3 regions of the Shewanella sp. 3_MG-2023 genome follow, and region 3 is predicted to be linked to each of the others. Evidence: predicted binding sites of a transcription regulator. Region 3 holds the regulator's gene; each other region holds the start of a gene.
What was found. The regulator LexA, encoded in region 3, represses DNA repair genes until DNA is damaged. The targets are predictions, from matches to a motif close to TACTGTATNNNNATACAGTA.

Region 1: the regulator LexA is predicted to act here: its motif matches at 3,097-3,116, upstream of dinB (DNA polymerase IV).
Region 2: the regulator LexA is predicted to act here: its motif matches at 1,488-1,507, upstream of recN (DNA repair protein RecN).

The regions. Positions count from the first base shown of each region.
Region 1 covers NZ_JAUOSH010000008.1:127,115-131,654, reverse strand. Annotated here, with positions in the region: gene bfr (bacterioferritin) at 1-367, shown strand, start outside; gene bfr (bacterioferritin) at 380-847, shown strand; gene Q4591_RS06690 (methyl-accepting chemotaxis protein) at 961-2,871, opposite strand; gene dinB (DNA polymerase IV) at 3,154-4,230, shown strand; gene Q4591_RS06680 (aminoacyl-histidine dipeptidase) at 4,324-4,540, opposite strand, start outside.
Region 2 covers NZ_JAUOSH010000008.1:26,327-30,866, forward strand. Annotated here, with positions in the region: gene Q4591_RS06285 (YjaG family protein) at 1-155, shown strand, start outside; gene Q4591_RS06290 (AEC family transporter) at 481-1,446, shown strand; gene recN (DNA repair protein RecN) at 1,560-3,218, shown strand; gene Q4591_RS06300 (phosphatidylglycerophosphatase A) at 3,328-3,819, opposite strand; gene thiL (thiamine-phosphate kinase) at 3,819-4,540, opposite strand, start outside.
Region 3 covers NZ_JAUOSH010000004.1:138,451-142,990, forward strand. Annotated here, with positions in the region: gene plsB (glycerol-3-phosphate 1-O-acyltransferase PlsB) at 1-1,049, opposite strand, end outside; gene lexA (transcriptional repressor LexA) at 1,428-2,045, shown strand; gene Q4591_RS03795 (cell division inhibitor SulA) at 2,042-2,548, shown strand; gene coxB (cytochrome c oxidase subunit II) at 2,979-4,540, shown strand, end outside.

The sequences.
Region 1 (4,540 bases), on a different contig from region 3:
GGGACTCGAAAACCTCAATGAGAAAGAATATAAAAAATCTATTCAAGATATGAAACATGCAGACAAGTTAATTGAGCGGGTATTGTTTTTGGAAGGTTTACCTAACCTTCAACAATTAGACAAGTTACGCATTGGTGAGCATTGCGAAGAAATGTTTGATTGTGATCAGCAAGCGGTAGTCGAGCAGTTGGTCGTTTTACGAGAGGCGATTAAGCTTTGTGAAACAGAGCGCGATTACGTTACTCGTGATTTATTAGAAGATTTACTTGAAGATGAAGAAGAGCATCTAGACTGGATTGAAACCCAAAAAGAGCTGATTAACCAAACCGGTATTCAGAACTATCTTCAATCACAAATTAAAGATTAATAGGACATTATCATGAAAGGTAATCCAGAAGTTATTGCAGCTTTAAATGCATTATTAACTGGTGAGTTGTCAGCGATGGATCAATACTTTGTACATGCACACATGTACGAAGATTGGGGATTTGATGAGCTTTATACGCGCATCTTACATGAGTCAGATGACGAAAAAGCCCATGCTGCTAAGTTAGTTCAGCGCATTCTTTTCTTGGAAGGCACGCCAGATGTTGCAAGTCGTGAAGCATTAAACATCGGTAAAGACGTAGAAGAGATGCTTAAAAATGACTTGAGCTACGAATATCAAGTTGCTGATCATTTACGTGAAGTCATCGCTTTATGCGAAGTAAAAGGCGACTTCCAAACCCGTGAAATCTTAGAAGTACTACTTGATGATACTGAATCTGATCACATGTATTGGTTAGAAAAACAAATTCGATTAATTGATCGCGTTGGTTTACAAAATTATCTGCAAACCAAAATGTAATCATTGAGTTTGCTTCAAAACAAAATGTAATCATTGAGTTTGCTACAAAACAAAAGCCTAACTGAGTTAGGCTTTTTTTATGGGATTTTTAAGCGTTATATGTATTGGTAACGCTATAGTTTGAACTGATTAATCATATTGGTTAGCTCCACATTGATTGTGGCAATATTATCCGTTTCATTTCGCTGCATAATGCCTTCATCATTTAAGGTTTCAACCATATCGTGAATTTGGTGCATGCTTCGATTAATTTCCTGAATAACAATATTTTGCTCATTTGCTGAAGTGGATATCTGGCTATTGAGGGCATTGATTTGAGCAACAATAGTACTCATGGTTTGTAAATTATCAGAAGTATTACTGACCTCAGTAACCGTGTCTGAGCAGGCTCGTTCAGTACTGCCAATGGCCGCCACCACCGCAGTGGCTTCAGCTTTTAATTTTGCCAGCGCGATTTCAATTTCACTGGTACTTGTTTGGGTGCGACTGGCAAGGGCGCGCACTTCATCTGCAACCACAGCAAAACCACGCCCTTGCTCTCCGGCCCTTGCAGCTTCAATCGAGGCATTAAGCGCTAACAGGTTGGTTTGCTCTGCAATACTCCCAATCACATCAACAATGCTTTGAATACTGCTGGTTTCATTATTCATGTGCTCGACATTACCAGCAGTTTGATGGATTTCAGCAGCTAAACCTTGGATACCCACTTGGGTTAAGTTAATGGTCTTCAGTGATTGCTCGCCAGTAATATTAGCCTCATTAGTATGCTTGGCTGCGGTTTCGGTATTCTCAACCACAGTGACAGCGGTATTTGATAGCTCTTCAATGGCGGTCACAATTTGGGTTGTTTCATTGGTATGGGCTGTCAAAATTTGTTCGCTGTTTTGGCTATAGTGCTGCAGCTTATCAATACCGGTAGATAATTTAATTGTCGATTTATTGATGGCTAACAACATGGTTTGTAGTTGTGAAATAAAGGCGTTAATTCCGAGGGAAATTTTTCCGATATCGTCATCATTTTTGACTTCCAAACGACGGGTTAAATCACCATTACCTTGAGATAAGCCAGTGACTAAGTCACGTAGTTCATTAATCGGTTGATAGAGCTTATTCAGTAGTATTAATAACGCCACAACAGATAAGCCAAGTACCAATAATATGATGCCGCTGAGTTTTAATGTGGCATTAACAAGCGGTGCGAAAGCTGTTGCTTCATCGAGGGTGACAATCACATACCATTGGTTGTTATCAATTAAAGGGATTTTTTGACTAGCAATAATCGTGCTAACGTCATTTATATCACTGAGCGCCCATGAGCTATCCTGACCGAGAATACTTTGATAGATCTCGCTTAGTTGGCTATTGCTGCTGATATTGTCTTTTTGATTAGTTAAGGCTGAATTAGAGGCTAACACTAAGCCATTTTTATCAATAATAAAGCCAGTGGCACCTTCAATATCTGCTAATGCTTGTAGTTGCAGTTGCAAGTAGTCAAAACGTAAATCCGCCATGATGATCCCGCCATCAATTGGGTGCATAACCCCGACCATAGGTATACCGTCTGTACGGGTAAAAAACACTTCGCTGAGGGACAAGGTATTTTTTTGTTTGCCGTTTTGGTACCAAGGACGAGTGCGGGGATCATATTTATCGACTACACCGACGCCGTCAGGAAAAGACTCTGAAGCAATAGAGGCAAAGGATTGGCCATCATCAAACCCCATAATGACTTTAGAGACGCCACCTAATTTCGCTGTGTATTGAGTCATGGCGACATGGCCGGCATCCACATTGTTATGACGGTATAGACTCGCGAGTTCAGTTACCGCGGAAGTGGTGCGATTAAATGAGCTTTCTATTTCACTGACTTTGGTTTTTATTTGGTGGTGGATGTCGGTTGTCAGCTTGTCTGTTATTTGTTGTTTTAATAATTGGTGAGTGACCAGCCCGCTAATGATCAAGGCGAAAGCTAATAGAATTGTTAACGCAAATAGTAAACTCGCTTTAAAGCCAAACTTGTTCATAACTCACCTAATTGTATTATTATTTTTGTTTGATTGTACCTGCTTATAAATCAAAATATACCCTAAGCTTATAAAAAAGTTAGTGATTTGCATCATGTAATGTTGATTTTGTTTTTGTGTTGTCTGATGTTTAGTGTTCTTACTGTTATTTATTTGTATTGCAAATTAGCGCTATTTTGTAATTTGAAGCTTTCAACGCGACTGGTGATAAAGGTTTAATTTGAACACTGTTTTTATATACAGTATCATGATGTCATTCAGTGACTTCTTTATGAAAACGCCATGCGTAAAATTATCCACATTGATATGGATTGCTATTATGCCGCAGTTGAAATGCGTGATTTTCCACAATTGCGTGGTAAACCTATTGCTGTAGGTGGGCGCAGCGATCGCCGTGGTGTTATCAGTACCTGTAGTTATGAGGCGCGTAAATATGGCGTTCGTTCTGCTATGTCGAGTTATCAGGCATTAAAACTCTGCCCAGATTTGATATTGGTGCCAGGCAGGATGGAGGTTTACAAAGCGGTTTCGCTGCAAATCCGTGAAATATTCCATCGTTATACAGAATTAGTTGAGCCGTTATCATTGGACGAGGCGTATCTTGATGTTACTGATTGTGATGCATGTAAAGGTAGCGCCACCTTAATTGCTGAGCAGATCAGAGCTGAAATCTTTACGGTAACCGGGCTTACTGCTTCCGCGGGAGTCGCACCGATTAAGTTTTTAGCTAAAATAGCTTCTGACTTAAATAAGCCTAATGGTCAATATGTGATCACGCCTGCTGAGATCCCTTCGTTTATAAAATCATTATCCTTAAGTAAAATCCCTGGGGTGGGAAAAGTAACCTCGGCTAAGCTTGCAGCGCTCGGGCTTGAAACCTGTGAAGACGTGCAGCGCTACCCGAGTGACAAGCTCATCAGCGGTTTTGGTAAATTTGGCCGCGTGTTAATTGAGCGCACTCAAGGTATCGATACACGTCAAATAAGCCCAAATCGTATCAGAAAGTCGGTTGGGGTTGAGACCACCTTAGCCCAAGATATTTTTACTATAGAGCAATGCAGCAATGTCATGCCGCAGTTAATCCAAGAGCTTATTAGCCGGGTGCATCGCAGTGCTAAAGACCGGCAAATTCATAAACAGGTAGTAAAACTTAAATTTAACGATTTCAAGCAAACTACCATTGAGCATCGCAGTGATGAAATGTCGCTTAACTTATTCCAGACATTGTTAACTCAAGCACTAGAGCGGGCCAATGGTCGAGGTATAAGATTAATCGGTGTCAGTGTTGGTTTAGCTGATAATAGCCAGCCAGAAGTGGTTACAGATGATAATAGCGAGCAATTAGATTTGCAGTTCTAGTGATTATCGCTAGAAACAAAAAGGCTGCCTTTTCTTATATCAAGAATAGAGCAGCCTTTTTATTAAGCGCGTAATTTAATAGAGAGTTAAAGCTCAGCCTTTTGCTGGAATACGCTCTAGTACCGCAAGCAGTAGTTCCCAATATTGGCCAACAGTGGTGATGTTCACCATTTCGTCAGGGCTATGTGGGAAACGAATGGTTGGGCCAATAGAGACCATATCCATGGTTGGGTATGGTTCTTTAAATAGTCCACATTCAAGACCGGCATGGATAACCATAATCGTCGGGTCTTTCTTATAAATATCATTA
Region 2 (4,540 bases), on a different contig from region 3:
ACCATCCTGTAATGCAAGAAGAGAAGCACTTACAAGGAATGTTATTAGATGTGATTGAAGAAACAACAAAAATCACACCTGAATTCATTAAGGAATTACGCAAAGAAATCATTGATGCTGGCGTGTCTAATATCGGCATCAGTCTGCAGCAATGATACTTTTAAAGTAGCAATAGCACTCTTTAAGTAGCAATAGCACTCTTTAATAAGGGCCTGTCATCATGCCCTTATTAAAGATACCGCTAACAGATAGCTTTATACTCTAATGCCAACCTGATGGGCAACATTTACATCTTCCTTGTCGTATCAGATCTATGCAGTTTTTCTTATCTTAGTTTAATTTAAAAACTTAACTTATTTGAATAGCTTAGATTCATCTCATACCTTACCTTTATCTAATATCTTATTGGCGCCATTAAAGTAAGATATCCAACGCCCACATTATTGATATGTCATTCAAGGCCCTAAAAAGGAATCAAGCTTGCCTAGTATCCTAACCCCACTTATCGCTGTTTTTGGCATCATGGTTATTGGCTTTAGTGTCCAGAAACTTAAATTACTCCCCCAAGATAGTGACTCGGCGCTAAATAAATACGTCTACTATATCGCCTTCCCTGCTATTTTATTTATTGCGCTGGCCGAAACTGACATTAACGATATTCTGCAATGGGGATTTATATTCGCCTTTGGCCTCGCTATGGCGGGCACATATTGTATTACAGTGATCATCTCAACCCTTGCAGACAATAAACAGCCCGCGCTAGCTGCAATTAGAGGCCTAAACACCAGTTTTGGTAATACCGCCTTTATTGGGATCCCTTTAATGATGAGCTTGTATCCTGATAACAATCAAGCCATCGCCACCGCAGCCATTGCCAGTCTACTGTCCATTATCATGTTCGCATTTGCACTGGTGAGCATGGAACTTGCGGTGAATAAAACCCAACAACGTCATCCTATTATGATTATGCTCAACGCATTAATCACCAACCCCATCGTTATTGGTTGCGCCCTAGGGGTATTGGTATCAGCGCTCAAAATAAACCTACCTGACAGTATCAGCATGATGTTTCGGTTAATCGGAAACACCTCTAGCCCCTGCGCCTTATTTGCCATTGGCATGGTGTTAGCTAAAGCCATGCATCGCGGCGCAAAAGCTGGGCCTAAAAAACATAATATCGCCCTTGAAATGAGCTTGCTGAATAGTTTAAAACTCATTGTCCAGCCGTTATTTGCCTATGTTTTATTAAGCTATTTTAAGGTGGAGTCTGAGCTAGTTTTTATGGGCGTCATTCTGGCGGCACTGCCGACAGCAGCAAGTGTTTACTTACTGGCACAGCGTTACCAAATCTATGCCTTATCAAGTGCCAAGTGCATATTGATCAGCACTACAGCCACCTTTATTAGTTTGCCCATTATTGAAAAAATCTTAAGCGCCTTGGTTTAATCCTCGTATAAAAAATCAGCACCATTTTTTATACAGTACTTTACTGTATATAAAAACAGTGTAAACTGTATGCGGATACAGTGGTTTGATGGTTATTCACACAAGGATTGATTATGCTGTGCCAATTAAGCATTAATAATTTCGCAATTGTACGTTTTCTAGAACTCGACTTTAAAGCTGGCATGACCAGCATTACTGGTGAGACCGGTGCTGGTAAATCCATTGCTATTGATGCCCTGGGCTTATGCCTTGGTAATCGCTCAGATGCCAATAGCGTTAGACCAGGTGCAACCAAAGCCGAAGTGAGTGCCCGCTTTAGCTTAGATGATGTGCCATTTGCTAAGCGCTGGCTAGAGGACAATGACCTTGATGTCGAAGACGAATGTATCTTAAGAAGAACAATTAATGCCGATGGCCGCTCACGTGCCTATATAAATGGTAATCCAGTTCCGTTAGCCCAGCTTAAATCTCTAGGGCAATTATTTGTCGGTATTCACGGCCAACACGCGCATCATGCAATGTTAAAAAGCGAGCATCAACTGACCCTTCTTGATAGCTACGCCAACCATAAATTATTGCTTGATGGGGTAAGCAAAAGCTATCAACGCTGTAAGTTAATCGAAAATGAACTGAAACAATTACAACAAAATCAGCAAGAGCGTATCGCCAGAAAACAGCTAGTGCAATATCAAGTTGAAGAGCTTGATGAGTTTGATCTTAAAGCCGGTGAATTTATTGAGATTGAGCAAGAGCATAAACGCCTTGCTAACGGCACAGAGTTAATTGATACCTGCCAATCCAGCCTGCAATTACTGTGTGATGACGATGAAGCCAATATTGAATCTTTACTTAATCGGGTCGTGGGCTTAGCTGAGAACCTAACTGAGTTTGACCCACAACTAAGTAATATTGCTCAAATGCTCAATGAAGCGTTAATTCAAGTGCAGGAAAGCAGCAGCGAAGTTCAGGACTATTTAAGCCGAATAGAACTCGATCCTGAACACTTTGCTTACCTTGAGCAGCGCATTTCAAAGGCGATGCAATTATCAAGAAAACACCATGTGAGCTCTGAGCAACTGTTTGAGCATCACCAAGCTTTAAAAGCTGAACTTAGCGAGCTTAATAACGATGCCACAAGGCTTGATGAAATTCAGCAGCAAGTAGATGAAAGCAAAAAAGCTTACGTAATTAGCGCCCAAAAACTCAGCCATAGCCGTAACCGCTATGCTAAAGAGCTTAATAAGTTAGTCACCCAATCGATTCAAGAGTTAAATATGCCCAAAGGCAGATTCTGCATTGAGGTGAATTTTAACCCAGAACTACAATCAGTTTCTGGTTGTGATCAAGTTGAATTCTTGGTTACCACCAACCCCGGTCAACCGATGCAGCCCATTGCCAAAGTAGCTTCTGGTGGCGAATTGTCACGTATTGGGCTTGGTATTCAGGTTATCACCGCTAAAAAGGTATCAACACCAACCTTGATATTCGATGAAGTGGATGTAGGTATTTCAGGACCTACTGCAGCAGTTGTGGGAAGAATGCTACGCAGCTTAGGTCAATCAACTCAGGTGCTCTGTGTGACGCATTTACCGCAAGTTGCAGGTAATGGTCACCAACATATGCTAGTGAATAAATTCACCAAAAGTGGCGGCACTGAGACGAATATGAAGTCATTGGATAAACAAGAGCGAGTCAATGAGCTAGCAAGACTACTCGCGGGTGATGTGATAACTGAAAATACCTTAGCGAATGCTAGAGAGCTATTGCAATAATCTTGCAGCTTTAAGCATCATCCATTAATCATCGCCCATTAAAAAGCCCACTATGAAGTGGGCTTAACGTTTAATGGGATTAGCTTTAAAGAGATTAAAGTATCATTGGTTAAATATAATAAGCCAACAACTGTAAACAAATTAACGAGAAAATCCCCGCTAATACATCATCAATCATGATCCCAAAACCGCCATGCACTTTAGCGTCGAGCCAACGAATTGGCCACGGTTTTAAAATATCGAAAAAACGAAATAACGCAAAACCAACCACTAACCAAATTACCCCAGCAGGGGCGGCAATCATGGTGATCATTAAGCCTGCGACTTCATCCCACACAATTGCGCCATGATCATGAACGCCCATATCTTTAGCGGCTTTATCACAAATATAAATACCAACAAGGCAGCTAATTAGCGTGATAAAAATAAAAGCCGATAGGCTTAAAAAGCTCATCAAGTACACAATCGGCACTGCGGCAAGGGTACCAAAGGTGCCCGGGGCTTTGGCGGCTAAACCACTGCCAAAACCTAATGCTAAAAAGTGTACAGGGTTTGTTAAGGTTAATTTCTTAACGGCTGGATCGGTTGAAATAAACTTCATTAGAAATGCTCAAAACTATTTTTTTCTAGCTCAAAAGGTTTGCCATCAGCCACTAAGCGTAACTTTTCGCCGGCACAAATTTGACCTACTTTAATAAATTTAACCCCAGCGTGGATCAGTGCAATATCCAAAGCGCCACGTTGAGATTCTGGTACAGTAAACATCAACTCATAATCTTCGCCACCAGTTAACGCATAACTAGTTGCTTCATTAGGGCTCAATGATGCTTGTAATGATTCCGATAGCGGTAATTCATTCACATCAATAATCGCACCCACATTAGATGCCTTTAAAACGTGCTGAATATCAGAAAATAAACCGTCAGATAAATCAATGGCACTGGTTGCTAAAGAGCGTAGCGCTTGACCCGCTAGTATTCTAGGCGTTGGATGATAGTGACGGTTAATTAAAAATTCTTTATGTTGATGTGCGACTTCTTTTTTGCCCAACAGGATATCAAGCCCAAGGGCAGAGTCACCCAAAGTGCCAGTAACATACACCCAGTCACCAATTTTCGCGCCACTACGGGTTAATGCTTTACCGGTTGGCACTTGACCATGAATAGTAATATTGATGCAGCGAGGCCCGCGGGTGGTATCACCACCGATCAGACTAACACTGTAATATTCAGCCGCTTCAAATAGCCCTTGGCTAAATTGCGCTAACCACTCATTATCAACATCTGGCAAGGTTAGCGCTAACGTCATCCACGCCGGATCTG
Region 3 (4,540 bases):
CCACGGCGGAACATAGGGCCTGCTGGCCAAAAGTTTAAATTAATACCGGCGGCAATATGCGGCGGCACCATGCCTTGGTAATACAAAATATACGACAGCAGTAGGTAATCCATGTGGCTACGATGGCAAGGCACATAGACAATTTCATGACCATCATGATGCAGCTTACGCACTTTTTCAGCGCTTTTAATGCTAATACCGCTGTATAACTTATTCCACAACCAAGTAAGAAAGCGCTCAGCAATACGCACTAAGCTGTCTGAGTAATCCGCTGCAATTTCATCTAAATACTGAATAGCTTTTTCGCGGGCTTTGTCTTCAGGAATTTTTTTATTAAGCGCTTCTTCTTTTATCGCTTGAGCAATGGCATCAGACTTTAATAATGAGTTGAACATTGCCTGACGATTTGGCAGTTGTGGGCCTGTCATCACTTTACGTTGGCGTCTAAAGTGCACTCGCGCCACACGGATAAGTTTATGCGCAATACTGACATCAGTGCCGTGTTCATCAGCCATATAACGTAGCGACATAGCATTTGAGAATTGAATAAAGCTATGGCGACCTAAGAACAAAATCATCAACCATTTACGTAACCAGGTCGGGTTTTCACGCTCAAATACGGCTGCGGTCATGGTGTCATCTTCTTTACCAGGGATACGTCCCCAATACAGACTCACTGGCACCAATTGAATATCAAGTTGATCATTTTTTTTATGTAAGGCTAATAAGCTGGTGAAGTTATCAACAAATTTTTCGCCACTTAAACGCTTGCCAAATAGAGGCTTACGACCTTCAATACACACAATTCTAGGGGTATTTAAGCCATCAACGTCTAGTCGCTCATAAGGGCTCGGTAAGCCATATTTGGCGGTCACTTCATTTAATGCCGCAATATCACTGAGTGATTCTGTCTTCATCACATAGACCACTGGTTTATCTGGGTCTAAGTTCAGATCGGCAAAGGGATCTTCAGGCACAACAACCGTGTGCACCATCAGTTTTTGAATCCAACGTAATGATTTTGCTATGATTGAGTCAGGTTTTAACATGAGTGTTCGCATATTCAACATCAATTAATTGGCCATAGAATACCAGATAATGGTTCAGTTTCACTAACAAGGGTCTATACAGAGAATATTTGTTCAGTAAAAATAGCCATATCCGAATAACAACCAACCTATTTTCAATCAACACTACTGTATAAATATACTGTTTAAACAAACGATGTGAGAAATAGCCAATTTCATCGGTTTAAAAAGCTGACTTACCTTCATTAACTAAATAATTAAATTACAGATACTTAACCGTGCCCCCATATATAGCCAACAAGAATTAGATGATAATAGTTAAATTAATTTGGTTAATACTTGCGCGACCACCGATACTGTATATAATGACAGTCACTGTATAAAAAAACAGGAATCAATATGAGACCTTTAACGCCACGCCAAGCTGAAATATTAGAGCTAATTAAATGTAATATCGCCGAAACAGGTATGCCGCCAACTCGTGCAGAAATTGCAACTCGATTAGGCTTCAAAAGCGCCAATGCCGCTGAAGAACACTTAAAAGCACTGGCAAAAAAAGGCTGTATTGAAATTATTCCTGGTACCTCTCGCGGGATCCGCATGGTGCAGGTGGAGGAGGAAGTTGAAGCAGGCTTACCACTTATCGGCCAAGTTGCTGCAGGTGAACCTATCCTTGCTCAAGAGCATGTTGAACAGTATTTCCAAGTTGACCCAGAAATGTTTAAGCCCAATGCTAATTTCTTACTACGCGTTCGAGGCGACAGTATGAAAGACATTGGTATTTTAGAGGGCGACTTATTAGCAGTGCATAAAATGCAAACTGCCACCAATGGTCAAGTTGTAGTGGCACGTCTTGAAGACGATGTAACCGTGAAAAGATTTGAAAAGAAAGGCAATATTATTTATTTACATGCTGAAAATGCAGAATATGAGCCGATTAAAGTTGATTTAAGTTGCCAAAACCTAACGATTGAAGGGCTTGCTGTTGGCGTTATTCGTAATGGAGGTTGGTTATGAACACATTAATAGGCAATGCACCGCGTCACCCTGGATTATGGGTAGATATGGCATCTGATCCCTTACCCACTAAACAAGGGATTGAAACCAAGCGCACCCAAAACCAAGGCTTAACTGAATTGACTCAATTATGCAGTCAGTTAGCCATTTTAAGTCAGCAAGGCCGTTGGATTGTACTGATTAATCCGCCGCATATCGGTTATAAGCAAATTCTTGCTAATGCCAATGTTCGTATGGACAGAGTATTGTTAGTTCACACCAAAGATGAAGTCGAAACCCTGTGGGCGATGGAAAAAGCGCTCACTAACGGTACTTCAAGTGCAGTAATTACTTGGACACCACCATTAGATGCCCGCGACAATCGCCGCATTCAATTGGTTGCCAAAAATGCCTTAGCCCAAGGGCTTATCATTGAAGATGTAAATACTCACTTACCTGAAGGCGACCCATTAACGCAAACTTTAGCAGTACCGACTCGGGTAAACCTTACCTCGTTTCACTAGTAAAATATGACTAAAAAAGCCCTTCACTACGCTGAGGGGCTTTTTTTTGCACTTTTTTCAGCAAATTAGATGATAAAGTGATCTTGATCAATATTTAATCTCCAAGTAATGTAGTTAACAAGGTAGTAACAATTTATCGTACTGCCGAGAATAAATGTCAAAAAGATACAAACGCTATTAAAAGATTGAGCTGGTACCGTGCGGTATAGAAAGCCTTGAATGTAAAGCGTCAAATATAATTGATAAGTTCAGTATTAGGTACAAGTGTGGCACCGTAACGTAATAACATAATTGAGTTTTCAAGCTCAAAGCCACCGTGTACTTTGAAATGATCAAACTTTTTCGGGTATGAAAAGTTTGCATAGAGCAGAGTATTACTGTGTGGCTTTTCTTTGTAATTGCAATTCGCAATTAGCAGAGGAGTAGTCTTGTGAAGCGATTGTTGTACGGATTAATGGTGGCGTTGCTTGCAACCCCACTCACAGCGGCAGAGATGCCCTTAAACATGACTCAAGGTGTAACAGAGATCAGTGGCCAGGTTTACGACCTGCATATGATTATTTTGTATATCTGTTGCGCCATTGGTGTCGTGGTCTTTGGGATCATGATTTATTCCATGATCTATCACAGAAAATCTAAGGGTGCAGTTGCAGCCGACTTTCATGACAGTACCAAGGTTGAAATAGCTTGGACAGTATTGCCATTTCTAATCCTAATTGGCATGGCAATCCCAGCAACAAAAACGCTGATTGCTATGGAAGATCCCAGCGATGCTGAACTGACAGTCAAAGTGACGGGCTCTCAATGGAAATGGCATTACAGCTATTTCAATGAAGATGTCGAGTTTTTCAGTTTATTATCTACCCCAGCAGACCAAATTACTGGCACCGCAGATAAAACCGACACCTATCTTTTAGAGGTCGATAAGCCGCTGGTTTTACCAATAAATCGTAAAGTACGTTTTTTAATGACCTCGGATGACGTTATCCACTCTTGGTGGGTACCAGCATTTGCCGTTAAAAAAGATGCAAATCCTGGTTTCATCAATGAAGCTTGGACTAAAATCGATAAAATAGGTACTTATCGAGGCCAATGTGCCGAACTATGCGGTAAAGATCATGGCTTTATGCCTATTGTTGTTGAAGCCGTCTCAGAAGCAGACTTTGACCAATGGCTAATCGACCAAAAGCAATTTGCTGTCGATGCTAAAGCCGCTGCACAAGCCTCACTGAGCCAAACCCTTAGCTATGACGAGTTAATGGCCCAAGGCGAACAAATCTACATGGGTCGCTGCGCGGCTTGCCACCAACCTAATGGTGCTGGTTTACCTGGCGTCTTCCCTTCCCTAATTGGCAGTCCAATGATTAAAGGCCCAGTGTCTGGTCATATCGATATTGTCGTTAATGGTAAGCCTGGCACTGCGATGCAAGCGTTTGCCAAGCAGCTAACGGCAACTGAAATTGCTGCAGTAGTCACTTATGAGCGTAATGCTTGGGGTAATGACTCTGGCGATACCGTGCAAGCGGCTGATGTGAGTGGCAATGGGACAAATTCTAGCGCTACACCAACCACTGCTGACGCTCCTAGTGCAGGCACTTCTATCGCAGACACGTCAACGCCTGTGACTTTACCAGCAAGCTTACCTACAGCTGAACAACTTGAAGACACTGCAACACAAGCTGTGACTGAAGCGGCAACACAAGCAGCAGAAGTTAAAGCTGTGGTATTGGATGACTTGACGATGGATGAGTTAATGACCATGGGCGAGCAAGTCTATATGACTAGCTGCGCTGCATGTCACCAAGCTGCTGGTACTGGCTTACCTGGCGCGTTCCCTTCATTAGTAGGCAGCCCACTCATCGTCGGTCCAGTGACGGATCATCTTAATATTGTCATCAATGGTAAACCTGGCACGGCAATGCAAGCATTTAACTCGCTACTTACGCCACAACAGCTTGCTGCAGTGGTGACTTATGAGCGAAATGCCTGGGG